4 regions of the Pseudoroseomonas sp. WGS1072 genome follow, and region 3 is predicted to be linked to each of the others. Evidence: predicted binding sites of a transcription regulator. Region 3 holds the regulator's gene; each other region holds the start of a gene.
What was found. The regulator LexA, encoded in region 3, represses DNA repair genes until DNA is damaged. The targets are predictions, from matches to a motif close to TGTTCTANNTANGTTC.
Positions count from the first base shown of each region.

Region 1 (7,829 bases), 190 kb from region 3:
ACCTTCACGGCAAGATCGCACCCGGCGCCACGGGCGAGCACACGTCGGTGCAGTCACTGGTCTACAGCACCGGCGACTTCGGGCTGGCATACCTCACCGAGCGCTGGGCCAGTCGGTTCGTCACCGACCTGTTCACCAAGTACCCGGTGCTGTTCGTGGGATACAGCGTCGACGACCCGGTGATGCACTACCTGATGGACGCCTTCGCCGCCGAGCGTCAGCTTGCTGGGTCATCAGCCAAACCGTCGCCACGAGCCTGGGCATTCGCGCCCTACCAGGATCCGACGGCCATGGCCCAGGAGGAGGAGGCGTGGCGCGCGAAGGGCGTCGAGCCCATCCCGTACGCGGCGCCCAATCACGACCACTCGCTGCTCTACGACACCCTCGCCGAGTGGGGGCAGCGGAAGAAGTTCGGGCTCACGGCACGCATCCGTGCGGCCGAGCGGGCCTCCGACATCATCCCGGTCCCCCCCTACTCCGTCGATCACGAGGTGGAGGCGGTGCGCTGGGCGCTGGAGGAACCGGCTGCCGTTCTCAGCTTCGCCAAGGCCGAGGTGCCTGCCCCGATCCAATGGCTGCCGGTGCTCGAGGAGTGGCAACTCCTCGGCGTGCGCGCAAGCCTCCCCGCGACGGGTGCGTCGGTGTCCCAGACCGCCCAGGACGTGGCGGCACGCTGGGTCTCGCCAACCCACTTCCAGCTGATGGTCTGGCTGACGCGGCACCTGGACAAGCCGGAGCTGCTCGACTGGGTGCTGAAAGGTGGCAGCCCTCACCCCGCCCTGCAGACGGCGATCTTGGACCGCTTGGATGAACCCGCCGCCGCGCCGGGTGCCGTCGCGAAGCCGAACGAGAAACCTCATCTCGACACCGGGTTGGAGGCGGCCTGGCGCCTGGTCGCGCATCCTATGGCCCGCGCGCCCATGGCGGACCTCGCGGACGTTCATGCGTGCTGGACGCGCCTCAAGGGCGGGGCGGACGACCATGTCACCCGGCAGGACTTCACGCGGATGATGGCCCCTATCCCACGGATCAAGCGCACCCATCCGTTTTTCGAGCCGAGTGTGTCGCCTCCTGGAGGAACCGCCTCCTTCCGTCTGCCAACGGCTGGAGACCACGTCGCCATCGACATCGAGCTGGCCTGCGGCGACATGCTCGAATCCCTGCTCGAGGCAGTCCGGGGCCGGACGGCCTTTCTCGCGGCGGTGGCGGATGACCTGACCAGCCAGCTGAAGCGCGCGCTCGACCTGTTTGCCCTGGTGGGGCAGGCGGGCGAAACCAGCGATCCGCTCCCTGTCATGTACCGCCCGGTCCGACCCGGCCCCGAGGCCCGTGGTTACGAGGACTGGACGCGGTTGATCGACGTGACGCGGGATTCGATGGAGGCGTTGAGGGAAACGAACGCCCAGGCGGCGGATGCCCTTCTGCTCCGCTGGCGGGCGCTCCCTTACGTCCTGTTTCAGAGGATGGCTCTCGATGCCTACGCAGTCTGAAGCGCGCTTGGCGGCAGGTCTCGACTACCTGCTGTCCGGCGACATCCTGTGGTCAAGGCGTCACGAACCGGAAAGCATGCGCCTCCTGGGGCGGCTCTGGCGGGAACTGCCCGAGGAAAGCGCCGCCCGGCTGGCCGGGAGGGCTGTCGCCGGTCCACCAGATGTCGAGGATGCCGACCGGCGGGCGTGGCAGCTCGCCTCGAGGCTGGCCGAGATGCGCGACGCGGGCGACAGACCGCTGCCGCCCGAAGCATCCGCTCTCCTTGCGGCCTACGAGGCGGCGCACGGCCCCGTGGAAGCGCCGTCGTCGGTGAGGCTCGGGTTCGAGTTCGAACGCCTGGGCGTGCCTGATCGCGCGGGCGTGTCGGAGAGGGAGATGCGCGCGCTGAAGCTGGAGGAGCTCGTCTCGCTCCTGCAAGAGCCCGCCGTCCGCCAGCACCGCGCCTTCGACGACACGCGAGAATCCCTGATGGCGCTCTGGGGCGAGGTGGTTCCGTCACGGCCAAAGGCGGCTGCGAGGGTGCTCGAGCAGCTCGCGGCCCGGGGGATTTGGCCGGGTGACACCTGGCAGGCCACGCTGGTTGCCTTCAGCGGGATGAAGCGGGGTTGTGCCAAGGCCGCCCTGTTCCGCCGAATGGCTCCCCTCCTGCTCCAGGCGCCGGACTCGTTCCTCCAGAACCGGGAAGTCGCCTGGGCCATCGGGTACTGGCTTCCGGGAGCCACGCGAGTAACCGCAGCGGATCCGGCCGACCTTTTCTGGCAGCTCTGGGACCGGCTGGCTCCGATCTTCTTCGCGCTACCTGTCTCTCTCGGCCCGGATACCAGCCCCCTGGACGCCGCGATCAACGAGCCGCCGGGGCGCCTGACCGAGGCGCTCCTGCACCGCTTCTTTGCCTACCAACCGAAAGTGGGCCAGGGCATTCCGGCGGAGGCGGAACTACGCCTGCGTCAGGTGACGTCCGGCGGCGGGGACGGCTTTCTGCTTGGACGCGTGATCCTGGCGCGCCACCTGACCGCCCTGTTCATGACACAGCAGGACTGGGCGCAGCAGCACTTGGTCCCGAAGTTCAGCTGGACGGTACCCCGCGAGGCCGCGGCCCTGTGGAAGGGCTTCATCGCCGGGGGTTCCATTCACCCCAAGGTCTTGTCGGCGCTCAAGGACGATCTCCTGGATACGCTGCGCCATCACGACAGCGAGGTGCACCGCTCGAAGGAGCAGCTCTGGTCGCTTTTGGTGATGGCGTGCATCGAGGTTCCCGGTCTCATCGAGGCAAAGGAAGCCCAATCCCTGCTCCGGTCGGCAGATCCGGAGGCACGCCGCCACGCCGCGTTCCAGTTGTACCGCATGATGCCGGATGACGCGGCGAAGGCGGCGGCTTTCTGGGAAGCCCGACTTGGCCCCTGGATCGACGAAGCCTGGCCCAAGGATGTCGGCCTGCGCGACGCGGGCAGTTCCGAAAACCTCGCACTGGCGGCAGCCGCTAGCGGGGAGGCTTTCCCGCTGGCCGTGGACCTGATCGCGGGCACGGTGGTCCGGTGCAACCAGCACTTCCGCCTTGTCCACAACTTGGCCGAGAACGACCTCCCCGAGCGGTTCCCAAATGACGTTCTGAAGCTACTCGACGCGATTACAGATGGCTTGGGGAACTCCTGGGATGGGCTGGGGCTACGCCGCCTGCTGAGACGCGTCTTGGACGCCAATCCGGATCTGAGCACGGATCCCCGGTACACTCAGCTGGACGCGAACCTGCGCCGACAGGGTGGTTGAGGCGGCACCCTGCGGCGACGCCATGAGAAGGCCATGTGGCAGCCCATGTGCAACCTTGCTGCCCACAGGCGCGGGGCGCCACCGGATCGGAGTTTTGCCGCACCGCGGTTTTCGCTGGATGAGCCGCTGTTCACGATCCGCGGAGCGACATGCCGCATCCGAATGACGATGGGCGCCCAGGTACATGCCTTTTGGGGCCGTTTTGAGAGTCTGCGCCCCGGCCGGTGGTCGGCGCACGGTCTCTGGAATGGCGTACTCGGCGCCCACTGCTAGGCATCTGATCCTACGAGATTTCGGGCATGGCCGTCGGTAGCCAGCGACACCGAACGCGTCGTGTCGGCCCGCGACGCCATGAATGTTGCAAGGAAAACCACAAGGATTCAGGGCGATAGATCGGCTTGCGGGAGGGATTGTCACCCGGTCTCAAGGCAGCTGGTGATGCCTCCTTTGCTGGCAAATCACACCGACGCATGCCTATTGCGCCGGGCGAGATGTTCCGCTTCTGTTCTGGGCATGACGACCGCCCTTCCCTTCCCTGAGGCGACTGAACCGGGTCCCCCTGGCCCGGCGGGGTACGTCGGCGGGCGCGAAAACGGGCACTGGGTCGTCATCCCCGCGCCCGCATAGGGCGCCCGGCGGCCCCTCCCGCGGGCCGCCATCAACACACCGACAACCACCCATCAGAGACAGGAGGCACCATGCTCATCATCGGTGAACGAGGAACCGTGCGCGGCGACGTCGAGGCGGAAGCCAGCAGGCTGGAGGCACTGGCGGCGGACCTGCGGCGGCTCGCGGCGGCCGGGATGCCGTCGGCGGCGGAGCTGTCGGAGGCGCCGCTGCTGGAGGGATGGGCCGTGACCTCGCGCCCGGTCATGTGCCTTGTCGGCGCCGTCACCGGCCATCCGCTGCTGGACGGCCCCTACTGCCGGACCTCAGACCTTTGGGCCTTCGCGCCGACCGTGGGCTGGGCGCGAACGTTGAACCGCCTCTATCGCCTCGGCGCCCCGCGCGCGCCCATGCCGGTCGTGCCGCCGCCCGCCGACCGGACCTGCTCCCTGGGCCTGCGGTGACACCATGCCAAACCCCATCCCCAGCATCTCCGCATCCGCCCCCTCACCTGCCCTGCCGCCCGGCAGCATGGGTGGCGCCGCCGCCCTGACCGGCGACGCGCTGGACCTCGCTATCGAAGGGCTGGCCGAAGCCGTCGAGGAGGAGATCGGCCACGAGCCGTTCCACCTCGGTCCCGTTCCGCCGCAGGCGCGGAAGCCAACGCCCCCGCCCGTCCACCAGCCATCGCGCGTGCGCCTGGAAGACCCTGCCGAGGCCGCAGCCCACGCCATGCTCCGGCGCCTGCTCGAGGCCGATCCGACCCTGCACGGCAGGGCGCGGGAGCCGGGCGCGGTCCTCGTGGTCGAGGTGCCGGACGCCGAGTGGGTCGTCCCCGTCGCCGAGACCTGGCGCATGCTGATCCAGGGCACGGACGAGGTACCGTTCGACGGCGACGACGCCCAGGACCGGCCATACCGGCGGATCAGCAAGATTGAGCCGAGCTGGGCCGAGTTCCGCCGCGACGGCTCCGACCGCTGGCACCGCCCCGAGGACGGCAACGGCGCCGTCCGCACCATGGTCGCCAGCGGGCGCCCGGTCTACGGCTTCAGCCCGGCGCCCGCCCGCTGCCTGCCATCCGATCTGCTGCGGGCCGCCACGGCGACGGTGACCGTCGGCCCGCTGGATCCGGCCGCGCTGGCCGAGGCGGCGACCATGTTGACGGGCGCCGCGCCGGTCACCGCGTCCGTACCGCCGGAGGTGGCGCGGCTGGTCACCGTCGGTGACCTGTGGCTGGCCCGGCTGCCCCACCAGGATGCCGACGACTACCTCCGGCGGCTGGCGGAGCTGGCGTCGCAGCGGCTCTCCGTCCGCCCGCTGACGCTCGACGGCCTGCACGGGATGGACGAGGCCGCGCGGTGGGGCAAGGACGTCGCGCGGGATCTCACCGACTACGCCCGCGGCGCGTTGCCGTGGCGCGACGTGGACCGCGGCGCCGTGCTGGTCGGTCCCACCGGCACCGGCAAGACGACCTTCGCCAGGGCGCTGGCGGCGCAATGCGGGGTGCCGCTGGTGACCGGCTCGCTGGGCCAGTGGCAGGGCGCCAAGGACGGCCACCTCGGCACGACCCTCGGCGCCATGCGCGGGACCTTCGAGGCGGCGCGCAAGGCGGCGCCTTGCATCCTGCTCGTGGACGAGATCGACAGCTTCGGCAACCGCACCACCTTCCGCCACCACGACCGCGACTACTCGGTCCAGGTGGTCAACGCCTTCCTCGAGGAACTGGACGGCGCCGCCGGGCGCGAGGGCGTGGTCGTGCTGGGCTGCTGCAACGACGCCAGCCGCATCGACCCGGCCATCCTGCGGCCGGGCCGCCTGGAGCGCCTGATTGGGGTGCCGCTGCCGGACCAGGCGGCACTGGCCGCCATCCTGCGCCACCACCTCGGCGGCGACCTGCCCGGCGCCGACCTGTCGCGTCTCGCGCTGCTGGGCCTCGGGTCCACCGGCGCCGAGGCCGAGCGCTGGGTGCGCGGCATGCGACGGCGGGCGCGGCACGACCGGCGCGAGCCGACCCTGGCCGACCTGGAGGCGGAGCTGCGCGGCAAGGGGTCGCGCCCGGCTCCGGAGGTGCTGCGCCGCGTGGCCATCCACGAGGCCGGGCACGCGGTGGTGGCGGCGCTTGGGCGGCCCGGTGCCCTGATCTCGGCCACCGTGCTGGCGCAGGGCGACCGCGCGGGCCGGGTGCTATGGACGGAGCCTGCGGATGGCCAGGCCACGGTCACCCGTGCGGCCCTGTCAACATTGCTGCGCGAGGCGCTGGCGGGCCGGGCGGCCGAGGAGGAGCTGCTCGGCGAGGCATCGGGCGGGAGCGGCGGCGGCGCCGAGAGCGACCTCGCCACGGCGACGCGCCTCGCGACGGCGGCGGTGACCGCGCTCGGCCTCGACAAGGGCGGTGGCGCCCTGGTCTGGCGCGGCTTGCCGGAGGCGGCCGGTGTCCCCGCGCTGCTGGCGGCGCGGCCCGACGTCGCGCGCCGGGTCGGCGAGATGCTGGACGCGGCCTACGCCGAGACGCGGTCGGTGGTCCGGCACCACGGCCTGGCCATCTGCCGTCTGGCGGACATGCTGGTCGCCAAGGAGACGGTGCCGGGCGCCGAGATCGAGGCCCTGGTCGCGGCGTCCGGGGCGGCCGCGAAGGATTGCCGACCGCCAGGCGCCGGTCGCCGCCCCCGGAGGGTGCGGCCATGACCGGCCCCGACCCGGACGCCTCGCCAGAGCCGTCCATGAAAATGGCAAGGGGGCGCGAAACCAATCCAGGCGCCAGCCGTCTCTGCAGCCATGATCTCCACGAAGCGAATAGCCACGGACTGAGGATTTGCGGCACGGCGCCCACGTCGCTGTGCCCGCCTGCAGCTTTCCTGGCCTCACCGCTGAGGACATCATGCACCACCACAAATCCTTTGCGCCGACGACGGCGCGGCGCACGCCGCCGCGTGGCGCGCGCGGCTTCCTTCCAGGCTTCCGGGCCAAGTTCCGGCTCCCCACCCTGATACGTCGTTCTCGCGCCGTCTGACGCCGCCCACCGGCGGCATCCCGAACGCTCAAACGATTGGAAGCCACGATGCGCAGATTCGCATTGGGGGCAGTGCCGACGCGCGGCAACTGGAACCCCAAATTCCCGTCCAAGCCCCCCAAGGGGAAGGCCAAAGGCAAGATTGTCAGCAAGGAAGCCGGGGGCGAGGAACCCAAGGAAGAAGAGCAGGACCAACCGAAGGCTCGGACACAGGTCCCGACTTACTACCCGCCAGCCAAGGGCAAGCGGCGTTACGAGCACCTGCGGAGTTATCACCATCGCGACGCCGCGTTCCTCTTGGACGCCCGGCACGAGGTGCTGGGCTGGACCTCCACAGCCGAGGCCATCGAAGTCCACTGGGAATGCAAGGACTTCAAATTCGTCCCCGACTTCATCGTGCATGAGGAGACGCGCTCCTACGCGCTGACAATCCTGCACCCGCTGGCCAAGCCGGACGCGCGCCGCAAGAAGCGCCTCGCCGCCATGCGCGCGGCCTGCGAGCGCCAGGGTCTTGGCTTCGTTCACCTGAACCGCGACGAGGTCACCGAGGACGTCGCGCTGCCCGGTGCCAAGGACCTGTTCTATTACCGCTACTGGCAGTGGCCGGACTCCCTGCCCTTCTCGGTGTCGACCGTGGCCGAGCGTCACGCCCCTGCCACCCTTGGGGAGTTGCACCGGCTGCTGGATGGCCTCGCCACCTGGCATCAACTGCTGTCCATGGTCGCGAACGGGTTCGTGGTTGCCGACATCTCGGCCGGGCTCGGACCGGACACCCCCGTGTTGGCCTGGCGGACTAAGGGGTGGCGCACATGAGCAACCGATACCTGCCCCGACTGGGCCAGATCGTCCGTTGGGACGGCCACCCGTGGATGGTGGAGCGCCTCGACAACGACGGCCTCGACCTGCGCAACCGGATGACCGGCGAGGTCCTGACCTGGGGCCTCGCCTCCTGGAT
Region 1 covers NZ_JBMPSU010000001.1:3,075,953-3,083,781, reverse strand. Annotated here, with positions in the region: gene ACF3NH_RS14475 (SIR2 family protein) at 1-1,490, shown strand, start outside; gene ACF3NH_RS14470 (hypothetical protein) at 1,474-3,258, shown strand; gene ACF3NH_RS14465 (DUF6634 family protein) at 3,957-4,328, shown strand; gene ACF3NH_RS14460 (AAA family ATPase) at 4,333-6,549, shown strand; gene ACF3NH_RS14455 (hypothetical protein) at 6,923-7,687, shown strand; gene ACF3NH_RS14450 (hypothetical protein) at 7,684-7,829, shown strand, end outside.
Region 1: a site for LexA is predicted at 3,751-3,766, ahead of ACF3NH_RS14465 (DUF6634 family protein). Genes of this name have one in related genera too.

Region 2 (7,829 bases), 590 kb from region 3:
CGGCCATGCTGGCCTTCACCGCCAAGGCGCCGGCGGCCGCCTTCCTGCGCCGCCCGACCGCCGCCCTGGCCTATGGGCGGGTGGAAGGGCCGGCCGACTTCCCGCCGGTCTGGGTCCTGCCCTCCACCTCCGGCCAGGCCAGCCGCTTCTGGGATGTGCGGCCCTGGATGGCGCTCGGGGCCTGGTTCCGGGAGCGGCCGCCGGGTGGCGCAGCCCCCTGACCACGGCCCATACTGTCCGGCCCACGAGCCGCTCCCAGGCCCGCGCCGCCGTAGCCGAGATCCCCCGCCCATGCAGAACCAGCCGCATCCCGACTTCGCCACCGCCGCCCGGCGCTGGTTCGGCGCCAGCCACACCCTGGGCGACGCGGAGCAGCGCGCGCTGAGCCATGCGCTGGCGCGGCGGCCGGTCAGCCGCGACACCAACGAGGCCTTCTCCGGCCGGCTCAGCCTGGGCGACCGGCTGGCGGACCGGGTGGCGGCCTTCGGCGGTTCCTGGAGCTTCATCCTGGGCTGCACGGCGGCGCTGGCGTGCTGGGTCGTGGTGAATGGCTGGGCGCTGGTCCACCCCTTCGACCCCTACCCCTTCATCTTCCTGAACCTGCTGCTCTCGATGGTGGCCGCGCTGCAGGCGCCGATCATCATGATGAGCCAGAACCGGCAGGCCGCGAAGGACCGGCTGGACGCCACGCATGATTACGAGGTCAATCTCAAGGCTGAGATCGAGATCATGGCGCTGCACGAGAAGCTCGACCGCATGCGGTCCGAGCAGATCACCGCCCTGCTGGCCCAGCAGGAGCGGCAGATCGCGTTGCTGACACGCCTGCTGGCCGAGCGCGGGGGCGGCGCGCCCGGCTGAGGCGCGCGCGCCGGCTCAGAACGCGCCGAAGACGTTCAGCATGGTGTAGAGGCCGAGCAGCACGATGGCGATGCTGCTGACCACCAGCAGGGCGTTGAAGACCGGGCTGCCGTAGAGCGCCGGGTCGGTCTCGGTCCGCCGCAGGTGCCAGACGGCGACCACCACGGCCAGCAGGAAGATGCCGGTGGCGACGCCGCCGATCTGCACCATCAGCACCGGCGAGCGCATGAAGAGATAGGCGAGTCCCCAGACCACCGGCAGGCCGATGGTGAAGCCGCGGATCCAGCGCAGCCGCTGCCGGCTGTCCTGCCAGTCCAGCACGTCCATCACCGCCAGCAGGTTGGTGTACATCCGGGCCCAGCTCGGGATGGCGGCCCAGAGGGTGGAGCCCAGCACCACCACGGCGCCGACCAGGAAGAGCAGCCCCGCCCATTCGCCCAGCGTGTCGGTATACATGCGGGTGAGCGCGGTGATCATCTCGTTGCCCCGCGGCACGATCCCCTGCGGATGCAGCACCGCGGCGCCCATGACGAAGAAGGCGATGGTGCCGAAGGTGTAGATGACCCAGGAGAGGAAGGCATCCTTGTACATCACCGCGATCCAGCCCCGGGCGCGGCGGCGCCAAGCCTCGCTGCCGTCGTTCGGGCCGACATAGCGGGCATAGCCCTTCTCGACGCACCAGTAGGTGTAGAAGGTCAGCTCATCCGCGCCCACGCCGGTGATGCCGAACATGGCGATGGCGGCGCCGATCGCGCCCGCCGGGATGGCCAGGGACAGGCCGCTGGCGATGTCCTCCATCGAATAGGCGTAAGGCGTGAAGGGCAGGCCCAGGGCGATGCCGATGGTGATGAAGGAGAAGACCACCACCAGCAGCCCGGCGCCGTGCTCGATGCGGCTGTACTTGCTGGAATAGAGCAGCGCGATGCTGCCGAGGACGATGATCACCGTCCAGAGGCCGAGGGACGTCCCGCTCATCGGATCGCCGCCGATCGGCAGCATGATGCTCATCGCCAGCGCCACGCCGCCGACCACGCCGCCCATCTGCAGGACCTTGGACAGCGCCATGAGCGCCCAGAGCAGGTTGATCCAGCTCAGCTTCCCGAGATGCGGGCCGACCTTGTTGTAGCCCGTCAGCGCCGGCTGGCCGGTGGAGATGGTCCAGCGCGCCAGCTCGATCTGCACCGCCACCTTCACGAAGGTGGAGAAGATCACCATCCAAAGCAGCGCGAAACCGACCGTGGCGCCGAGCGTGGTGGTGACGATCAGCTCGCCCGATCCGACGATGGAGGCACTCAGGATCAGGCCGGGGCCGAGATGCCGCAGCGAGTGCTTCCAGCCAACCGGTGGTTCACGAATGCCTTCGGGTGTCAGGCAATAGGGGTCCTCGGCATCCACCCGGTCGCGAGGGGTGGCTACGGGGTTGTCGGCATTCAAAGGCGCATCCTCCCGGATCATTCAGACGAGGGACGGCCTGTTCGTGGTCTTGGACCCCTCTTCTTCCCTATGGCCGGAAGCACGCCACCGGTCAGCCCCACCCGAACCCTCGCTCCCGTGTTTGTGAGCGGCGGGCGGCGAGGAGGATCGCGTCTGGTGGCCGGCATATGTTCGGCTTATGTTCTGTGCCGGCCATTCGCCCCTTCCGCCAGACCGCGCACTGCGCTAGCCCGGGGCGGCCGCGACCGCCCGGAGGATTGCCCATGCCCGACGACCTGAACACCTTGCCCGAAGGCGGCGACGTCCGGCCCACCAACCTCTCCGCCGCCCTCTCCGAGCGCTACCTGGCCTATGCCATGTCCACCATCACGGCGCGCTCCCTGCCGGATGTGCGGGACGGGCTGAAGCCGGTGCACCGCAGGCTGCTCTGGGCCATGCACCAATTGAAGCTGGACCCCGCGGCGGGCTTCAAGAAATGCGCCCGCATCGTCGGCGACGTCATGGGCAAGTACCACCCGCATGGCGACGCCGCGATCTACGACGCCATGGTCCGGCTGGCGCAGGAATTCGCGGCCCGCTACCCACTGGTCGAGGGCCAGGGGAATTTCGGCAATATCGACGGCGATAACGCCGCGGCCATGCGCTACACCGAGGCCCGCCTCACCGCCATCGCCAGCGCCATGCTGGAGGGCATCGAGGAGAACGCGGTCGACTTCCGCGCCACCTATGACGGCGAGGAGCGGGAGCCGGTCGTGCTGCCCGCCGCCTTCCCCAACCTGCTGGCCAATGGCGCCAATGGCATCGCCGTCGGCATGGCGACCTCGATCCCGCCGCACAATGCGGGCGAGCTCTGCGCCGCCGCGCTGGCGCTGATCGCCGATCCGGCGGCCGGGGTGGACGAGCTGCTGCGGCACATGCCGGGCCCGGATTTTCCCACCGGCGGCGTGCTGGTCGAGAGCGCAGAGGCGGTGCGCGAGGCCTATGCCACCGGCCGCGGCGGCTTCCGCGTCCGTGCCCGCTGGGAGCGCGAGGCGCTGAGGAACGGCGCTTGGCAGATCGTCGTCAGCGAGATCCCCTACCAGGTGGCGAAGTCGCGGCTGATCGAGCAGATCGCGCAGCTCATGGAGGAGAAGAAGCTCCCCCTGCTCGGCGACATCCGCGACGAGAGCACCGATATCGTCCGCATCGTGCTGGAGCCCAAGAGCCGCGCGGTCGATCCCGCCGTGCTGATGGAGACGCTGTTCCGCGCGACGCCGCTGGAATCCCGCGTCTCGCTCAACATGAACGTGCTGGATGCGAGCCGCACGCCGCGCGTCATGGGCCTGCGCGAGGTGCTGCGCTGCTGGCTCGACCACCGGCACGAGGTGCTGGTGCGGCGCAGCCAGCACCGGCTGGACGCCATCGCCCGCCGGCTGGAGATCCTCGACGGCTACCTCATCGCCTATCTGAACCTCGACGAGGTGATCCGCATCATCCGTGAGGAGGACCATCCGAAGCCGGTGCTGATCTCGACCTTCGGCCTGACCGACGTGCAGGCCGAGGCGATCCTCAACATGCGGCTGCGCAGCCTGCGCAAGCTGGAGGAGATGGAGATCCGCAAGGAGCACAAGAAGCTCACCGCCGAGCAGAAGTCGCTCCAGTCCCTGCTGGGCAGCGAGAAGCTGCGCTGGAAGCGGATCGCCGACGAGATCGCCGAGACGCGCCGCCGCTTCGGCGAGGAGACCGAGGCGGGCCGCCGCCGCACCGCCATCGACGCCGCCCCCGCCGCCGTGGTCATCGACGAGCGCGCCTTCGTCGAGCGCGAGCCGATCACCGTCATCCTGTCGCAGAAAGGCTGGATCCGCGCGCTGAAGGGCCATGTGCCGATGGAGACGGAGCACAAGTTCAAGGAGGGCGACGGGCTGCGCATCGCGCTGCATGCCGAGACCACCGACCGGCTCTGCCTCTTCGCCACCAATGGCAAGTGCTTCACGCTGAAGGCCGACGCGCTGCCGCGCGGACGCGGCGACGGCCAGCCGGTGCGGCTGATGGTGGACCTGACGAACGAGGATGACGTGGTCGACCTGTTCGTCTGGAAGGAGGGACGGAAGTTCCTGCTGGCGGCGACGGACGGGCGCGGCTTCGTGGTCCGCAGCGACGACCTGCTGGCCGAGAAGCGCACCGGCAAGCAGGTGCTGCTGGTCGATCCGCCGGCCGAGGCCGCCGCCTGCGTGCCGGCCGAGGGCGACAGCGTCGCCATCATCGGCGAGAACCGCAAGCTGCTGGTCTTCCCGCTGGAGCAGGTGCCGGAGATGATGCGCGGACGCGGCGTGGCGCTGCAGGGCTATCGCGATGGCGGCCTGGCCGACGTGAAGGTCTTCACCGCCACGGCCGGCCTGACATGGCGCATCGGCGAGCGGGTGCGGCTGGAGACCGACCTGACCACCTGGCGCGGCAACCGCGCCGGGGCCGGCAAGCAGCCGCCGAACGGCTTCCCGCGCAACAACCGCTTCGGCGGGTAGGCCCGCCCCGCCCGCTCCGGCGCCTACCGCCGCGCGCGCTCAGGAGGGGGTGAGGTTGGCCTGGCGGATGACCTCGGCATAGATCGCCGTGTCGCGCCGGATGCGGGCCGCCAGATCGGCGCCGCCCTGGGCCAGCACGTCCAGCCCGATCGCCCTCATGCGTTCGCGCGCCTCGGGCCGCCCGATGCTCCGCAGCAGCGCGTCGGACAGCGCCGCCCTGGTCTCCGGGTTGGCCCCGGCCGGCATCACCACGCCGTAGAAGGTGTCGTTCACCAGCTGCGGCCAGCCGAGCTCGGCCATGGTCGGCAGGTCGGCGAGCAAGGGGTGCCGACCAGGGGACACGACGCCCAGCGCCACCAGCCTGCCGTCACGCACCGCCTCCAGCACGTCGGGCAGGTTGCCGAAGGTGTAGTCCACGCGGCCGCTCAGCAGGTCCGTCAGCATGGGCGCGACGCCGCGATAGGGGACATGCTCGGCATTCAACTCCGCGAGTTGCTTGAGATGCTCGAGGCCCATGTGCTGGCTGGTGCCGTTGCCATTGCTGCCGAAGGAGAGGCCGGCGCCCGGCTGCCGCGCCTTGGCGAGGAAGCTCGCGAAGTCCGGCGCCACCGAGGGATGGCAGACCAGCACATGCGGCGTGCCGACCAGCAGCGCCAACGGATCGAAGTCCGCTGAGGCGTCATAGGGCCGGGGCCGGTGCAGGGTCTGGTTCACGGTGAAGCTGTTGGCGACCATCAGCAGGGTCTGCCCGTCAGGCGGCAGGACCTTCACCGCCTGCACCGCCAGCAGCGTGCCGGCGCCCGGCCGGTTCTCCACGACGAAGCTCTGCCCGAGCAGAGGGCCGGCCGCGTCCGCCGTCAGGCGGCCGACGAGATCGATGGCCGAGCCCGGCGGGAAGGGCACGACATAGCGGATGGGCGCCGCCGGTCTCCAGCCCGAGGGTTGCGCGAGGGCGGGCATGGCCAGAAGGCCACCCAGGGCCAGGAGCGGGCGACGACGCATCCATTCGGTCCTTCGACAGGGAGACGGTGCGATGCCCTGTGCAAGCCGCGTGCCACGGCGCGCGGCCGCTCTGGCCCAGGCTTTGCAGAGTCCGCCCGACCGCGGCGCCGGACTGGCTCCGGCGCGGCTCTCAGAGCAGGCTGTCCGGAAAGGGAAGCACGAGGATGAAGACGATCAGGCGAGGCGTCCTGGCCAGCGTGGCGATGCTGGCCGCCTGGATGCCGCCCACATGGCCCGCGGGAGGGTCTTCGCGAGCCGGCGAGGCTCGCGCGGAGACCATCACCGCGGTGCTGGAAGCGGAGATCGTCACGCTCGATCCCCATTACATCGGTGCCTATATCACGCGCACCTTCGGCTACATGGTGTTCGACACGCTCTTCGCTCCGGACAGCGAGGGCAACACGAAACCGCAGATGGTGCAGTCCTGGACCGTCTCGGACGACCAGCTCACCTGGGACTTCACGCTGCGCGACGGGCTGGCCTTCCATGACGGCGCCCCCGTCACCGGCGAGGATGCCGTCGCGTCGCTGAAGCGCTGGAGCACGCGCAGCGCGCTCGGCGGCCGGCTGATGAAGGTCGCGGCCTCGCTGGAGGCCACCGGCGCGAAGAGCTTCCGCCTGCAGCTGAAGGAGCCCTACGGCCTGGTGCTCGACACACTCGGCACCACCTCCTCGCCGACGCCGTTCATCATGCCGGCGCGCATCGCGGCGACCACGCCAGGCAGCACGCAGGTGTCCGAGATCATGGGTTCCGGGCCCTTCGTCTACAGCCGTGCGGATCACCGGCCCGGCGACCGCATGCTGCTGCGGAGGAATGCCGCCTATGTGCCGCGCCCCGAGCCCGCCGACTTCCTGGCGGGCGGCCATGTGGTCAAGGCCGACGCGCTCGACATCCGGGTCGTGCCGGATGGCGCCACCGCGGCGGCGGCCCTGCAGCAGGGCGAGATCGACTACATGCAATACGCCCCCTTCGACCTGCTGCCGGCGATGGAGAAGGACCGGCGCCTCAAGGTGCTGAACTTCGCCGGCGCCCACATGTTCACCGGCCACTACCGCATCAACACCGCCTCCCCGCCCTTCAACGACCCCGCCATCCGCCGCGTGCTGTTGCGGCTGGTGAACCAGGAGGAGGTGGTCGCCGGCCTCGGCCTCGACAGTCGCTACGGCCAGAGCTGCGCCGCCTTCTTCATCTGCGGCTCGCCCTATGAGAGTGCCGCCGGCACGGCGCCGCTGAAGGATCCCTCGATCGAGGCCGCCGCCGCCGCGCTGAAGGCCACGAACTACGATGGCACGCCGGTGGTGGTCATGGCGGCGAGCGACCTGGAGGCACCGCGCGTCGCCTCGACCATCCTGGCCGACCGCCTCGCCCGCGCCGGCTTCAAGGTCGACCTGCAGATGACCGACTGGGCCACGCTGCTGGCGCGCCGCACCAACCGCCAGGGCTGGAGCGTCTATGGCGTGCACGCCCTGGGCCTCGACCTCGCCTCGCCGCTGACCAACTCCGTCATCAACTTCAACTGCACCAGCGCCGCCACCGCCGGCTTCATGTGCGATGAGCGGATGGTCCCGCTCTTCGACGCCTTCGCCCGCGCGCCGACGCGCGAGGCCCAGCGCGAGGTGGCGGGCCAGATCCAGTCCATCGTCTACGAGCAGGGGCTCGGCATCCCCTTCGGCCAGTTCGCCCAGCCGGCGGCCTATCGCGCCGTGCTGTCGGGCGTGATCCCCTCCGCCATTCCCCTGTTCTGGAACATCGAGAAGAAGTAAGATGCACGACGTGATCGTGGTGGGTGCCGGCTCGTCCGGCGCCGCCCTCGCAGCCCGCCTTTCCGAGGATCCCCGGTGCCGTGTGCTGCTGCTGGAGGCGGGGCGCGACTGGCGCTCGGCCGAGGCGCCGCAGGAGCTTCGCAGCGCCAATATCGTCCCCTTCATGCATGACCCGGCGCACCAGGCGAAGTGGCAGTGGCCCGGCCTGATGGCCCGCCGCACCGCCGCCCAGGCACCGAAGTTCTACTGGCGCGGCAGGACCATGGGCGGC
Region 2 covers NZ_JBMPSU010000001.1:3,846,744-3,854,572, forward strand. Annotated here, with positions in the region: gene ACF3NH_RS18065 (mismatch-specific DNA-glycosylase) at 1-221, shown strand, start outside; gene ACF3NH_RS18070 (DUF1003 domain-containing protein) at 292-858, shown strand; gene ACF3NH_RS18075 (Nramp family divalent metal transporter) at 874-2,292, opposite strand; gene parC (DNA topoisomerase IV subunit A) at 2,556-4,793, shown strand; gene ACF3NH_RS18085 (Bug family tripartite tricarboxylate transporter substrate binding protein) at 4,833-5,795, opposite strand; gene ACF3NH_RS18090 (ABC transporter substrate-binding protein) at 5,960-7,558, shown strand; gene ACF3NH_RS18095 (GMC family oxidoreductase) at 7,560-7,829, shown strand, end outside.
Region 2: a site for LexA is predicted at 2,461-2,476, ahead of parC (DNA topoisomerase IV subunit A). Genes of this name have one in related genera too.

Region 3 (7,829 bases):
CGGCTGCGGGCGGAGTTCCTGGAGGATGACGAGCAGCGCCGGAAGATGCTGGCCGACCTGGACGAGATGGAATCCATGGTCAACGAAACCCTGGCCTTCGCGAGGGACGAGGCCACGGCCGAGCCCTCGGTGCCGCTCGATCTCGCGGCGCTCTGCCGCACCGTGCTCGACGAGGCCGCCGACGCCAGGCCGGAACTGCCGCCCGAGGCCATCCGCTACGAAGGGCCCGAGCGCCTGCGGATCCGCGGCCGGCCGATCGCCCTCAAGCGCGCTCTCGCCAATCTTGTCGGAAATGCGCTGAACTACGGAGCGACGGCTTGCATCCGGCTTGAGGCGCCAAGTGAGACCGGAACCCTCCATCTCCGCGTCGAGGACGAGGGGCCCGGCATTCCGCCCGAATCGCTGGAGGCGGTGTTCCAGCCGTTCCGCCGGTTGGAGGTGAGCCGGAACCGGGAGACCGGTGGCACAGGCCTCGGCCTGCCCATCGCGCGCAATATCCTCCGCGCCCACGGCGGCGACGTGGTGCTCAGCAACCGCGCCACGGGCGGCATCACCGCCCTGGTGACATTGCCGGCCTGACACTCTAGGGAAGGGGCGGGAAGGGCAGTACCCGAGGCTTGGTCATGTGGTCGGCAATGCCCGGCGCACGATGATAATCCTTCTGCCAACCCTTCGCCCGCTCGGGGCTGCCTTCCTCGTGAAGCGCCTCGTTGAAGGCGCGGCGGCCCTGCCGCCATCCTCGATGAGCCGCCTCCAGCGCGGCGTCCTCGGTGATGGGGCGGCTTTGCGGCTGGTGCCGGCCGATCAGCCCACGATCGAGCGGGAAGAAGAAGCAGATCGCCTCACCGGCCTCGAAGCGGATGACATGGTCAGGCCGGGTGAAACGCCAGTTCATGGTGAAGGTCATCGGTGCCCAGTCGGTCTCGACCAGCCCCGACAATGGCATGATGCCATCCTTCGGGCTGTTTGGAGGCCCCGACACCCAGAGGCCGATCCCAGGCTCCGTGCGCAGCAGGGCATCGATGGGAAAGGTGAGGATGCCCGAACCGAAATGGCTCATCGGCCGGATGGCGCCACCGCCCAGCGGGCGAATGACGATGTCGGTCTTGCGGCTTCCGCCATTCCACCACGCCTCGAAGGCCGTGTCGCCGATGACCTCCCAGCCATGGGCATTGGCCACGGTCATGGGCAGGCAGCGGTAGGCGAAGCCATTCGGGGTCTCGTCCATCCAGCCCCGCCGGGCGGAGGCGGGGCGCAGGCCCGGGAGGGCGGGGCCTGTCTGGTAGGCGATGAGCCTGCGGGGCATCTCGTTCACGGACATGCCCGCAGGATGGATCGCCCCGGCTTAAGATCCGGTATCCCTGTGCCGTCTCAGCCCTCGTCGCCCGCCGCCGCCAGCATGCGGGAGACGGATTCCGCGCGGCCCAGCGCGAGGAGCACCGCGTCGATGGGCGGAGACTGCGTGCTGCCGGTCAGCGCCGCGCGCAGCGGCTGCGCCACGGCGCCGAGCTTGAGGCCCTTCACCTCGGCATAGTCCCGCAGCCACTTGTCCAGGTCGGCGCGCTCCCAGGGCGCATCGGTGAGGAAGATCGCGAGATCCTTCAGCCGCGCCTTCGCCTCGTCGGTCAGCAATGCCGCGGCCTTGGCTTCCATCGTCAGCGGCTGGCTGGCGACGGCGAAGGCCGCCATGTCGGCCGCCTCGACCAGGGTGCGGGCGCGCGGGAGGATATCGGGCATCAGCAGGCGGACGCGCTCGGCGCCTTCGGTGCCGAAGCTGATCGAGGGCCGGTGCGCGAGGATCTCCAGCACCTTGCCGGCCACGGCCCCGGCGTCCATCTGCCGCAGATACTGGGCGTTCAGATGCGTCAGCTTGGCATAGTCCATCCGGCTCGGCGCGCGGCCGACATCCTTCAGGTCGAAGAGCGCGATGGCCCGTTCCCGGGGCACGAACTCCTCGTCGCCATGGCCCCATCCCAGGCGCAGCAGGTAGTTGCAGACCGCCTCCGGCAGGAAGCCCTGATCCCGGAACTCCAGCGCCCCCACGGCGCCATGCCGCTTGGACAGCTTGGCGCCATCGGCGCCATGGATCAGCGGAATATGGGCGAAGTGCGGCCGGCGCCAGCCCATGGCGTCATAGACCATGACCTGGCGGAAGGTATTGGTCAGGTGGTCGTCACCCCGGATGACATGGGTGATGTCCATGTCATGGTCGTCGACGACGACGGCGTGCAGATAGGTCGGCGTTCCGTCGGAGCGCAGGATGATCATGTCATCCAGCTCGCTGTTCTGCACCCGGACCTCGCCCTGGACCAGGTCCTGGATCACCGTCTCGCCCTCGCGCGGCGCCTTGACGCGAATGACGGGCCGGACGCCGGCCGGCGCCTCGGCCGGGTCGCGGTCGCGCCAGCGGCCATCATAGCGAGGCGGGCGGCCCTCGGCGGCGGCCTTCTCCCGCATCTGCGCCAGCTCCTCCGGCGTGCAGAAGCACTGATAGGCCTTGCCGGCCGCCAGCAGCATGCGCGCCACCTCGGCATGCCGGGCTTCCCGCGCGGTCTGCATCACGGGAGGCTCGTCGGGCTGCAGGCCCAGCCAGTCCAGGCTCTCCAGGATCTGCCGGACGGCCTCCGGGGTGGAGCGCTGACGATCCGTGTCCTCGATGCGCAAGAGGTACTGGCCGCCGTGATGGCGGGCAAAGAGGAAGTTGAAGAGAGCGGTGCGGGCTCCCCCGATGTGCAGATACCCGGTCGGGGAAGGGGCGAAACGGGTGCGTACGGTCATGGCTCGGTCAATTCCTTCAGGCCGTCCTTCTAGCACCGCCGCCTTCCGCTGTAGAGTGCGCGCCATGGTTGAAGAATGGCGCTAGATCTTAATCCCGAAATCCTGCCCGGCCCGGACTCCGATCGGCTCCGGCCAGGCCTGCTCGCGCGCGGGATGAACATGCTCGCCGTCATCCTTCAGCAGGAGTGGCGCGCCTTCCCCCTCTGGCTGCCGGTGGGCATGGGGGCCGGTATCGTCGGCTATTTCGCGCGGTCCACGGAGCCCGCGCGGGCCGTTCTCCTGCTGCCGCCCCTTGTGGCGCTTCTCCTGCTTGCCCTCCGGCGGCATCCGGCCTGGGCATGGCCCGCCGCCCTGGGTCTCATGATCACCACGGGCTATGCCGTCCCGGCCTGGCACGCCAGCGCGCTTCCGGCGCCCCTCACGCTCCCCGGCAGGGCGGTCATCGTCACGGGCAGTGTCGAGACCGTGCAGACCCTGCCGCAAGGACTTCGTATCACCCTCTCCGGCGTGATGCTGGATGAAGGGCCAGGGACCCTGCCGCGCGACATCCGCCTGCGGCTGCGGAAGGACGATCCCCTCCACCCCTCCCCAGGGGACCGGCTGCGGGTGCGGGCCCTGCTGCGCGCCCCTTCCGCCCCCGCCTATCCGGGGGCCTGGGACTTCCAGCGCGACGCCTACTTCTCGGGCCTGGGCGGCTCGGGCTTCGCCATCGGTTCGGCGGAGCGGCTGCAGGAGGCGGATCGGGCACCGGTCTTCGCCACCCTGCGGGCCAGCATGGAGCAGCGGGTGGCCACCGCCTTGCCGGGGTCCGTGGGCGCCATCGCGGCGGCCCTGATCACGGGAGGACAGAGCGCCATCGCACCGGATGCCATGGCGGCGATGCGGGACTCCGGTCTGGCCCATCTGCTGTCGGTGTCGGGCCTGCACATCGCCATTGTGATGGGGCTGGGATTCGGCGTGGCCCGCTGTGCCATCGCGTTCTGGCCCTGGCTCGCGCTGCGCCATGACGGCAGGCTGCTGGCGGCGCCGGCCGCCCTCCTGCTGGGCCTGGGCTATCTGGCCCTGACGGGGTTCCAGGTTCCGATGCAGCGCAGCTTCGCCTCGGCGGCCCTGATGACGCTGGCCGTCCTGCTGGGCCGCCGCGTCTTCTCCATGCGGGCCCTGGCGCTCGGGGCCGTGGCGGTGATGCTGATCCAGCCGGCGGCCGTGCTGGGCCCCTCCTTCCAGATGAGCTTCGCCGCGGTCATGGCCCTGGTCGCGGGTGCGGAAGCGACGGCCGGCTGGATGACCCGCTGGCGACGCAGCGCCGAATGGTGGCGACGACCCCTTCTGATTCTCATGGGCTCGGTGCTGACCTCGGTTCTGGCGACGCTGGCCACGCTGCCCTTCGGCCTGTTCCATTTCGGCCGCATCCAGCTCTATGGCGTCGTCGCCAACATGCTCGCCGTGCCGGTGACCTCCTTTCTCATCATGCCCGCCGCCCTGGCCGCGGCCGCGCTGATGCCGCTGCATCTCGAAAGCTGGCCGCTGGCGGTGATGGGATGGGGCGTGGAGGTCGTGCTGTGGGTCGCGCGCACGGTCGCCAGCTGGCCAGGCGCGGCTCTCCTGGCCCGCCCCATGCCGGCCTGGGCCCTGGCCCTGACGAGTTTCGGCATGATCTGGTTGTGCCTGTGGCGGAGCGGCTGGCGCTGCCTTGGCCTTCCGCTGATCGCCACCGGCCTGTGCGCTTCCTTCTGGACCGCGCCGCCGGACGTGCTGGTTTCCGCCGATGCCCGCCTCATCGCCTTTCGTACCGATGGAGCCGTCGTCCTGCACCGTGCCAGCGGGGCGTCGAATTTCATCCGTGACAGCTGGCTTCGGGGCTGGGGAGAGGACGAAGCCGAGCCCTATTCCGACAAAACCGCCGGTGATGACGCGCTCCTGCCATGCGCCGGCCTGATCTGCCGGTTTCAGCCGCGGGAAGGAAGCAGGGCGGCGTTGCTGCTGAAGCCGGCCCGGACCCGCCGTGGCGAGACGGCGCCGCCGGTGACAGCCGCTCCGGCTTGCGGCCAGGAGGCGGCCGTACTGATCTCCCCCGAGCCCATCCGGGGCCGCTGCGAGGGCATTCCGGTCGTCGACCGCTTCAGCGTCTGGCGCAACGGATCGCACGCCATCTGGCTGGAGCCTGGTGGAGCGCGCATCCTCTCGGACCGTGAATGGCGCGGCGACCGCCCCTGGGTTCCCAGGCCGCCTCGCCCGGCCTGGGAACGGCGCCAGGAGAACAAGCCCCTGGGCGTCAGTAGCGCCGAAGCAGACCGATCAGGCGCCCCTGGACCTTGACCCGGTCGGGTCCGAAGATACGGGTCTCGTAGCGCGGATTGGCGGCTTCGAGCGCGATCGAGTTGCCCTTGCGCCGGAGCCGCTTCAACGTCACCTCGGCGTCGTCGACCAGGGCCACCACGATGGATCCGCTATCGGCCGTCTCGTCACGGCGGATGATGACCGTGTCGCCATCCAGGATGCCGGCCCCCTCCATCGAATCACCAGCGACCTCCAGAGCATAGTGCTCGCCGTTCCCGAGCAGGGCGGTGGGCACCTCGACACTGGTCCCCTGGTCGCGCAGGGCCTCGATCGGCTGGCCGGCGGCGATGCGGCCATAGAGTGGCAGGTGCACCGCGGCCGCGTCAGGGGCGCGCGGGACGCCGGGCAGATTAGAGGCGAAATTGCCGCGGATGACATTGGGTGAGAAGGCCGGGGGCGAGAAGGCCGGGCGCGGCGCCTCCGCCCGCGCCGCAGCGGGTTCGGCCGCCATGCGCGGTCCAGCCATCGCGCTCTCGGGAAGGCGAATGACCTCAAGGGCACGCGCGCGGTGGGCGCGCCGCCGCAGGAAGCCACGTTCCTCCAGGGCCGTGATCAGGCGGTGGATCCCCGATTTGGAGCGCAGCTTGAGGGCCTCCTTCATCTCCTCGAAAGAGGGAGAGAAGCCGGTGTCCCGGAGATGCCGGTCGATGAACATCAGCAACTCGTGCTGCTTGCGCGTCAGCATAGGGCGGCTCCCGGAACCAGTGGGGCGGCAGCGAACAAAGCGCGACCGTCCACGATGTTCTACGAAAGTTCCGCATTCGCGGTCAACGGGCAAATGCCCTGAAATCCGAGGCTTGGCTGAATTTCTGAAGGAGCCGCGCAGTTGCCCGGCTCAGATCCCGAACTCGTCCAGCACCAGCACCTCGACCATCGCGCCGGCTTGCAGGGCCGGCGCATGCGGCGGGCGCCGCAGCAGGCCGCCGGAGGCGGAGAGGGTTCGCAGCATGGAACTGTCCTGCCGCGATGCCGCCCGCGCGATCAACCGGCCTTCCCCGTCGCGGGACAGATCCGCGCGCATATAGTCCTCGCGCCGGTCATTCGCGGGAAGGTCGCCCGCCAGCATGGCCATCCGGAAGGGAGGGGCGGCCGCCGGCAGGCCGGACAGGACCATCGTCGCCGGCCACAGGAACAGCAGCGCGCAGACAATGGCCGAGACCGGATTTCCCGGAAGCCCCAGCAGCGGCGTGCCCGCCAGATGGCCCCAGATGAGCGGCTTGCCTGGCCGCATGGCGATCTTCCAGAAGTCGAGGCGGAAGCCGTGGGGCTCCAGGGCGGGCTGGATCAGGTCATGCTCGCCGACGCTGGCTCCCCCGGTGGTGACCAGGATGTCGCAAACCCTGGCGGCATCGACAGCCGCCCGGCCGATGGCCTCGCGATCATCCCCGGCGATGGGCAGGATCAGCGGTGCTCCACCGCCGGCGCGGACCAGCGCGGCGAGGGCATGGGCATTGGATGAGACAATCCCACCCGCCGGCACCGGCTCGCCCGGCAGCACGATCTCGTCTCCCGTCGCCAGGATGGCGATGCGCGGTGCCCGATGCACCGTGAGCCAGGCGTGATTCGATGCCGCCGCGAGTCCGATATCCCGCGCGGAAAGGCGACGGCCGGGCGTCAGGAGGACATCGCCGGTGCGGAAATCCAGCCCCGCCTCGCGAATCCACCGGCCCTTCCGGGGCGCTTCGCGCATCCGCACCTGGCCGTCCAGGACCTCCGCATCCTCCTGCAACAGGATGGTATCGGCGCCGGGGGGCAGCAGACCGCCGGTGAAGATGCGGATCGCCTCGCCGGGTCCGATCCTGCCCTGATAGGGATGCCCGGCCGGCGCCGCGCCGATCACCCGCAGCACGCCGCCGTCCCGCGCATCCGCGGCCCGCAGGGCGTAGCCGTCCATGGCGGAGACATCGGCCGGCGGCTGGGTCAGCCGGGCGATGACCGCCGCCGCCAGCACGCGGCCCCAGCCCTCGGCCAGCGCCACCGTTTCCGCACCCGTCGGCCGCAGGCCGGCCAGGATGCGGCCCCGCGCCTCCTCGACCGAGATCACGGCGCGGCCTCCCAGCGCCCCGACCGGCCGCCTTCCTTTCGCAGCAGGCCGATGCCCTCGATGGTCATGCCCCGGTCGATCGCCTTGCACATGTCATAGACCGTAAGGGCCGCGACGCTCACCGCCGTCAGCGCCTCCATCTCCACGCCCGTCGGGCCGGTGGTCTTGACCTCCGCCTCGATCAGCAGGCTCGTCTCGCCCTCGGGCCGCAAGTCGATCCGCACCGAGGACAGGGCCAGCGGGTGGCAGAGGGGGATCAGGTCGGCCGTCCGCTTTGCGGCCATGATCCCGGCCAGACGGGCCACGCCCAGCACGTCGCCCTTGCTCATCCTGCCCGCGCCGATGGCGGCCAGGGTCTCGGCGGCCATCCGGACGCAGCCGCGCGCGAGAGCGATCCGCACGGTGTCGGGCTTGCCGAGACATCGACCATGACGGCCCGGCCCTCCTGGTCGAAATGGGTCAGGGCGGGCGGGGGCAGCATCAGGCCTGGACCATGGCACGGGCGGCCGCGGCGACATCCGCCTGGCGCAGCAGATGCTCGCCCACCAGAATGCAGCGGGCACCCGCCGCCGCCATGCGGCGGACATCCGCGGCGTCGCGCAGCCCGCTCTCGGCGACCGGGATGCGGTCGGGCGGGATCAGCGGAACCAGCTCCTCCGCCGTTGCC
Region 3 covers NZ_JBMPSU010000001.1:3,261,479-3,269,307, forward strand. Annotated here, with positions in the region: gene ACF3NH_RS15310 (ATP-binding protein) at 1-579, shown strand, start outside; gene ACF3NH_RS15315 (DUF6065 family protein) at 584-1,306, opposite strand; gene gltX (glutamate--tRNA ligase) at 1,372-2,778, opposite strand; gene ACF3NH_RS15325 (ComEC/Rec2 family competence protein) at 2,938-5,097, shown strand; gene lexA (transcriptional repressor LexA) at 5,054-5,803, opposite strand; gene ACF3NH_RS15335 (molybdopterin molybdotransferase MoeA) at 5,954-7,162, opposite strand; partial or broken gene moaC (cyclic pyranopterin monophosphate synthase MoaC) at 7,159-7,640, opposite strand; gene trpC (indole-3-glycerol phosphate synthase TrpC) at 7,643-7,829, opposite strand, start outside.

Region 4 (7,829 bases), 260 kb from region 3:
CGCAGCTCACCCAGGGCGCGTTGCAGAAGCTGCTGCGCACCGGACAGATCCGTGTGGACGGCAAGCGCGCCGAGGCCAATACCCGTCTCGAGCGCGGACAGGAGATCCGCATCCCTCCCCTGCCCGAGGGTCCCGCGCCGGAGGCGGCGCCGCGCGAGCGGGGGGTCAGCGAGGCGGATGCGCGTCTGCTGGAGACGATGATCCTCTACCGCGACGACAGCGTCATCGCCCTGAACAAGCCGCACGGCCTGCCGGTGCAGGGCGGCCCGAACATCCGGCGGCACCTGGACGGAATGCTGGACGCGCTGCGCTTCGGCCATGAGGAGCGGCCGCGGCTGGTGCACCGGCTGGACCGCGACACCTCCGGCGTCATCCTGCTGGCGCGCGACCCTCGCGCGGCCGGCCGGCTCGCCGCCGCCTTCCGGGGGCGGGACGCGGAGAAGACCTACTGGGCGATCGTGGTCGGGCAGCCGCAATATCAGGCCGGGCGCATCGACATGCCGCTGGCCAAGCTCGGCGGCCCGCACGGCGAGCGCACCGCCCCGGCGGAGGGCCGGGAGGGCGCGCATGCCATCACCGAGTTCAGCACGGTGGACGTGGCGCGGCGGCATGCCACCTGGCTGGAGCTCCGGCCGCTGACCGGCCGCACCCACCAGCTCCGCGTGCACTGCGCCGCGGCGCTGGAATGCCCGATCCTGGGCGATGGCAAGTATGGCGGCCAGGCCGCGCATCTGGACAATCTCTCGCACAGCCTGCACCTGCACGCCCGCGCCATCCGCGTGCCGCATCCCGAGGGCGGCACGCTGGAGGTCACGGCGCCGCTGCCGCCGCACATGCTGGAGAGCTTCGAGACGCTGGGCTTCGAGAAGCCGCGCACGCCGTCGCCCCGGCGGCAGGGCTGAGCCATGGCCCGCCGCCTCCTGATCGTTGCGGGCGCCGGCCTCGTCGCCGCGCCGCTGCTCGTCTGGGGCGCGGCGCAATGGCTGCTGCGGGATTCGGTGCTGCGCCCGCGCGTCATCGCCGCCGTGGAGCAGGCGACCGGGCGGAGGCTGACCCTCGGCGGGCCGGTGGGCGTGAAGCTCTCGCTGCTGCCGACGGTGACGCTGGAAGGCGTTTCGCTGGCCAATGCGCCAGGTGGCAGCCGGCCGGAGATGCTGACCGCCCGGCGCATGGAGGCGCGGCTGGCGCTGCTGCCGCTGCTCTCGCGGCAGCTGGCCTTCGAGCACATCCGCCTCGTCGAGCCGGATGTGCTGCTGGAGGTCGATGCGGCGGGCGAGGGCAACTGGCGCTTCCGGCCACCGCCTCCCCCCGCCGCCGACGCGCCCGGGCCCGCACCCGCGGCGCAGGACGGCCGGGCCGCGCGGCCGCTGGCCTTCTCGGTCTCGGAGATCCTCATCGAGGGCGGCCGGCTCACCTGGCATGACGTGCGCGGCGGGGGGCACGAGACGCTGGAGATCCGCGACCTCGCCCTGACCGCGCCGGAGCCGGCATCGCCGCTGGGCCTGCGCGGACAGCTGGCGCTGCGGGGCGTCGAGATCGCCGTGGAAGGCACGACCGGCCCCTTGCCGCGCCTCACGGGTGCCAGCGCCGAGCCGGCGGACTGGCCGCTCGAACTGACCGCGACATCGCCCGGCCTGCGCCTGCAGGTGCAGGGCAGCCTGTCCCGGCCGGAGGCCCTGGCGGGCTGGCGCCTGCAGGTCGAGGCCTCGGCCGATCGGCTGGGGCGGCTGTCGCCTTTCCTGCCGCCCGCGCAGCCCTGGCCCGCGGCGCTGGAAGGTCTTGCCGTGCAGGCCTCGCTGAGCGATGCGGGGCCGGGGCGGCCGCCGCACCTGCTCGGCCTCTCCGCCAGCCTTGCCGGCGGCGCGATGGCCCCCCTGGCGCCCGATCTGGTGCTGGGCGCCGGCAGCCTCCGCTTCACCGATGGCGAAGGGCCCGGTGAGGCCAGCCTGTCCGGTCAGTGGCGCGGCCTGACCTGGCAGGGCGAGGCCCGCCTTCCCCCTCTGGCCGCCCTGGCGGCGCCGGGCCCCTGGCCGCTCGAGGCCACGCTGCGGGCCGCGGGGCTGGAGGCGCGGCTGCAGGGGGCGCTCAGCGGCACCGCCCCGCTCGGCGCCCGAGGCCGGTTCGAGGGCCGTGGGGCGGACACGGCGCCGCTCCTCACCGCCCTGGGCCTGCCCGGGCCGCGCCTGACCGAGGCCCATCTCGCCACGGCCTTCGACTGGTCCGGCGGCACGGCGCTGTCGCTCGAGGATCTGCGATTGTCGTCGCGGGAAGCCTCCCTTGGCGGCACGCTGCGCTGGCAGGCGGGCGCGGCGCGTCCGAGCCTGCGATGGGCGCTTTCGGCGCCGCGCCTCGACCTTGATGCCCTGCTCTCGGCACCGCCGCCGCAGCCGGCCGCGCCCCAGCCGGCGGGCGGCACCCCGGCGGTTCCGCCCCGCCCGCCCCTGCCCGCCGAGGCCGGGCCGCGCCGCGTGATCCCGGCCTTGCCCCTGCCGCTGGCGCGCCTGCGGGGGCTGGATGCCGAGGGACCCCTGGACATCGCGGAGCTGAGGCTGCGCGGCGTGACCTACAGCCAGATCCAGGGCCATCTGGCCCTGGAGGGCGGGCAGCTCCGGATCGCCCCCCTGGCCTTCAGCCTGCCCGGCGGCCGTCTGGCCGGCAGCCTGGCCGCCGATGGCGCGGCGGCCCCGCCCCGCCTCTCGCTGGCGCTGCGGCATGAAGGCGGCGGCCTCGACCTCCGGCCACTGCTGCAAGGCTATGGCCTGCCGCCCCAGGGCAGCGGCCTGCTGGAGCTGGAGGCGGATCTGCAGGGCGCGGGCGAAGATCTCCGGTCCCTGGCCGGAACGCTGAGCGGTCATCTGGCACTGGCCATGGCCAATGGGCAGATCGAGAACCGCCTGCTGGAACGTCTGGGCGGTGAGTTGCGCCGCCTGATGCTGCCGGGCGCCCCGGCGGAGGCGGGAACGGCGCTGCGCTGCCTGGCGCTCCGCCTGCAGCTGCGTGATGGCATCGCCCGGCCGCAGGCCATGCTGATCGAGACCGGCCTCGCCGACGTGGTGGGCAGCGGCGAGATCGATCTGGGCCAGGAGCGGCTGGCGTTGCGACTGCTGCCGCAGCTCCGCCTGGGCGGCCTCGGCCTGACGGCGCCGGTGGTGGTGGGCGGCAGTTTCGCGGCGCCCAGCTACCGCCTCGATTCCGCGCGGGTGCCCGAAGCGGCCGCCGGCATCCTGGGGGAGTTGATGAGCCGGCAGGCGGAAAGCGGCGATTCGGTCCTGGGGCGGCTGGCGCAGCAACTGGCGGACCGGCCCGCCGGAAGCCTGCCGGATTGCGCGCAGCAGCTGAGCGTGGCCCGGGGTGGCCATTCCGGCCCGGTACCGGCCGAATCCCCCGCGCCGTCAGGCGGCCGCCCGCGCGCCCCCGGGCCAGTCGACATTCTGCGCGGCCTGCTGGGCCGCTGACATGGCAAGGGGCCCCATGGGGCCCCTTATCAGACTCGCGCCACTGCGTGAGGCGGCGCCGCTTCCGCCCTACTCGGCGGCCGCAGCGTCCCCCTCCTCCTCGGGCCCCGCCAGCATGCTGTTGGCGACGACGCCGGCCTGCGCGCGGATGCGCTGCTCGATGCTCTCGGCCATGGCCGGATTGTCGCGCAGGAACTGCTTGGCGTTCTCCCGCCCCTGACCGATGCGCTGGCTGTCGCAGCTGAACCAGGCGCCCGACTTCTCGACCACGCCCGCCTTGACGCCGAGGTCCAGCAGCTCGCCGACCTTGGACACGCCCTCGCCATACATGATGTCGAACTCGACCTGCCGGAACGGCGGCGCCATCTTGTTCTTCACCACCTTCACGCGGGTCTGGTTGCCGGTGACTTCCTCGCGGTCCTTGATCTGGCCGATGCGGCGGATCTCGAGCCGGCAGGAGGCATAGAACTTCAACGCGTTGCCGCCCGTCGTCGTCTCGGGGTTGCCGAACATGACGCCGATCTTGAGGCGGATCTGGTTCAGGAAGATCAGCAGCGTGTTGGAGCGAGAGACCGAGCCGGTCAGCTTGCGCAGCGCCTGGCTCATCAGCCGGGCGTGCAGGCCGACATGGCTGTCGCCCATCTCGCCTTCCAGCTCGGCGCGCGGCACCAGAGCGGCGACGGAATCGACCACCAGCACATCGACCGCGCCGGAACGCACCAGCGTGTCGGCAATCTCCAGCGCCTGCTCGCCCGCATCGGGCTGGCTGATCAGCAGGTTATCCACATCGACACCGAGCTTGCGGGCATAGCCCGGGTCCAGCGCGTGCTCGGCATCAAGGAAGGCACAGGTGCCGCCGCGCTTCTGCGCCTCGGCGATGGCGTGCAGCGCCAGCGTCGTCTTGCCCGAGCTTTCCGGCCCGTAGATCTCGACGATGCGTCCCTTGGGCAGGCCGCCGATGCCCAGCGCGAGGTCGAGGCCGAGCGAGCCGGTCGGGACGACCTCGATCTCGTCCGACTGCTGCTTGGCCCCCATGCGCATGATCGAGCCCTTGCCGAAGGCCCGTTCAATCTGGCTGAGCGCGGCATCGAGCGCCTTGTTCTTGTCCATTCTGGAACCCCTTCGCCAAGCGGCTGTCTATATGGATCGGAGACACTGACCGGATCAGTGCTTATCCCGGCGCGATGCATTCGATAAGGCAGGGCCAGGATATCATTTTCCTGTGACGTCAGTGAACCCAGAGAGCTATTCAATCCCAGGTTTAATTCTCTGCCGCCCCAGATTTCGAGTTCCCTATATGTTCGCTTCTGCCTCGTTCCGCAAGAGGATCAGCGTGGAAGCAGGGCTTTCACCGCCTCCACGAGCTGGGCCGGCGCATAAGGTTTGGCCAGGAAGCGAAGACCCTCGCCCTCCACGCCCGTCTCGACCATGGACGGCGCATAGCCACTGGTCAGCAGGACCGGCAGGGCCGGGAAGCGATGCCGCAGCCGGCCGCAGAGCGCCAGGCCGTCCATGCCGGGCATGATGACATCGGATACCAGGGCGCGAGGCGCGAGCCCGGCTTCCACCAGCTCCAGCGCCGCCTCGGCATCCTCCGCCGCGACCACCTCCCAGCCCGCGCGGCGGAGGCTGCGCTCCGCGAGCTGCCGCAGCAGCCCCTCATCCTCGACCAGCAGCAAGGGTGCCGCCGTTCCGCCCGCCGCCATCAGGGAGGATGGCGCCGGGCCTTCCGCCGCACCATCGGCAACGGCCTGGGGCGCGGCCTCCTCGACGCGGGGCAGCAGAATGCGGAAGCAGGTCCCCTCTCCTGGCCGGCTGCTCACGGTCAGATAGCCGCCCGACTGGCGGACGATGCCATGCACGGTGGCGAGACCCATGCCGGTTCCGCCCTGCTGGGCACGGCTGGTGAAGAAGGGTTCGAAGATGCGCGGCAGGATCTCGGGCGGAATGCCCAGACCGGAGTCGCTGACCTCCAGCACGGTCCATCGTCCGGCCGGCACCGGTTCCGGCATCGCCGGCAAGGCCTGCAGCAGCAGTTGCCGGCCGGTGGCCAGTCGCAGCCTGCCACCCGTCGGCATGGCCTGGCGGGCGTTCATCGCCAGGTTCATGACAACCCGGTCCAACTCCGACGGGTCGATCCGCACCGTGCGCTCCGGCTTCTCCAGCGCCAGCTCCAGCCGGATGTCCGGCCCCAGCAGCGGCGTCAGGAGCCGGGCCACACCGGAGACCGCCTGGTTCAGCGGCACCAGCCGTGGCGCCAGGACCTGCTGCCGGGCATAGGCGAGCAACTGCCGCACCAGCCCGCCGCCGCGCTCCGCCGCCTCGCGGATCTGCTGCAGCTCCGCCGCCGCCGCGGGGCCCGAAAGCCGCTCCGCGCCCTCGGCGGCGCCGAGGATGATGGCCAGGATATTGTTGAAGTCGTGCGCGATGCCGCCCGCCAGGGTGCCGAGCGTCTGCAGCCTCTCGGCCTTGGCCACCTTCGCCGCCATCAGCTGCCGCTGCGCCAGATCCTGCAGCAGCAGCACCGCCCCGCCATCGGGCAGGCCGAGGCGGATCGGCGCCACGGGCAGGCCGGGCATGCCCTCGGGCGCGATCAGACGCAGCTCCGCCGGCGCCGCGCCGCCCCGGGCCAGCCATTGGGTCAGCAGGGATCGTGACTCTGGCTGGAACAGGGCGTCCGGCGCCATGCCGGCCTGCACCGGATAGGCGGGGCCGAGGGCGCGGCGAAGAGCCGGATTCGCGCCGCGGACCCGCCCCGACCGCTCCAGCAGGAGCGCGGCTTCGGGAAGCGCCTCGAACAGGGCCTCGAAGGCGCCCTGGCGCTGCTCTCCCAGGAGCCACAGATCGGCAAGGCGCTTCATGACCGGATGATATCCTCACGAAGCGGTGATGTCAGTCCCTATCCTCCGCCAGCAGGGCGAGGGCTTCCGTGACCAGGGCCAGGCTGGTCCGCACGGACCGGGCGTGCCCGGGCGGGGAAACCGGCCCGCACGCCGGCGCCTCCGGCCCGATCCGCGACCATGCGCCCTGCTCGCGCGCGGCGCGGCGGGCGCGTTCCAGCAACTGCGGCCGCTCCGACTGCAGTCGGCGGACCGAGATCTCCAGCGCCCGCGTCAGTTCCATCCATCCCGCCCCCTGGCTTCCGGGTGGCAGGATCGCCGCAGGAGGCAAGGAAAGGGTTAAGGAGGCACGGCGCACCGTCGCAGCGAAGTGTTAGGGGATCGCGGTGAGGATGGCGGCATGAACGACCCCGCCCTTCCCGCCGTGCTGGCCGGCCTCGCCACGCTCGACGCCACCCTGGCCCTGGCCGAGGGGCTGCGGCAGGGCCGGCGCGCTGTCGACCTCAGCGGGATCGAGGCCGAGGTCGGTGGCCTGTGCCTCGCCGCCCTGGCCCTCCCCGCGCGGGCGCGCGGGGAGGTTCGCGCGCCGCTGGAAGGTCTCCGCCGCCGCCTGGAGAGGCTGCTGGCGGAGCGGTGAGCGGGTTCAGCCCTGCGGCAGGTGCCGGCTGATATAGGGCGGCAGGTTGAAGGCGCCGGCATGGATCTCCGGCGTCCAGTACTCCGTCCGGCCCAGGATTCCGGCGGCCTCGGCGCGGTCGCGGAGGGTGGCGCTGTCCACCTGGCGCAGGGTGGCATCCTTCGCCGCCCAGCCCAGGGTCATGAAGCCGCCGACATAGGTCGGCACGGCGGCGACATAGGCCCAGATGTCCGGGAAGGCCTTGCCGCGGCGGACGGACGTCTCGGCCAGTTCCTCGGCCTGCATGATCGGCACGCCGCACTGGTTGACGATCAGGCCGCGATCGGACAGCAGCCGCGCCGCGTTGGCGTAGAACTCGTCGGTGAACAGCACCTCGCCGACGCCGATCGGGTCGGTGGAATCGACGATCACCACGTCGAAGCTGCCGGCCGGCGCCTTTCGGACGTAGTCGATGCCGTCGCCCACGATCACCTCGGCCCGCGGGTCGTTCCAGGCCTCGCCACCGATGTGGGGCAGATGCTCCTTGCACAGCCGGATCACCTCGCCGTCGATCTCGACCATCACGGCCTTCTCGACGTTGCGATGCTGCAGAACGCGCTTCAGCACGCCGCCGTCACCGGCACCGATGATCAGGACGCGCCGGGCATCGCCATGCGCCAGCAGCGGCACATGGGCCAGCATCTCCTGATAGACGAACTCGTCCTTCTCGGTGATCTGCACCACGCCATCGAGCAGCATCACGCGGCCATGCGTGTAGCTCTCGAAAATCATGATGTCCTGGAAGTCGCTCTGGACGCGGGCCAGCTCGCGCTTCACCTGGAAGCGCTGCCCCCATTCGGGATAGAGGGTCTCGTTCACCCAGGAATCGGTCGGCATGGGGATGTATCCTCGTGGAAC
Region 4 covers NZ_JBMPSU010000001.1:3,524,399-3,532,227, forward strand. Annotated here, with positions in the region: gene ACF3NH_RS16540 (RluA family pseudouridine synthase) at 1-902, shown strand, start outside; gene ACF3NH_RS16545 (AsmA family protein) at 906-3,455, shown strand; gene recA (recombinase RecA) at 3,525-4,565, opposite strand; gene ACF3NH_RS16555 (ATP-binding response regulator) at 4,784-6,316, opposite strand; gene ACF3NH_RS16560 (hypothetical protein) at 6,348-6,578, opposite strand; gene ACF3NH_RS16565 (hypothetical protein) at 6,696-6,932, shown strand; gene speE (polyamine aminopropyltransferase) at 6,939-7,808, opposite strand.
Region 4: a site for LexA is predicted at 4,743-4,758, ahead of recA (recombinase RecA). Genes of this name have one in related genera too.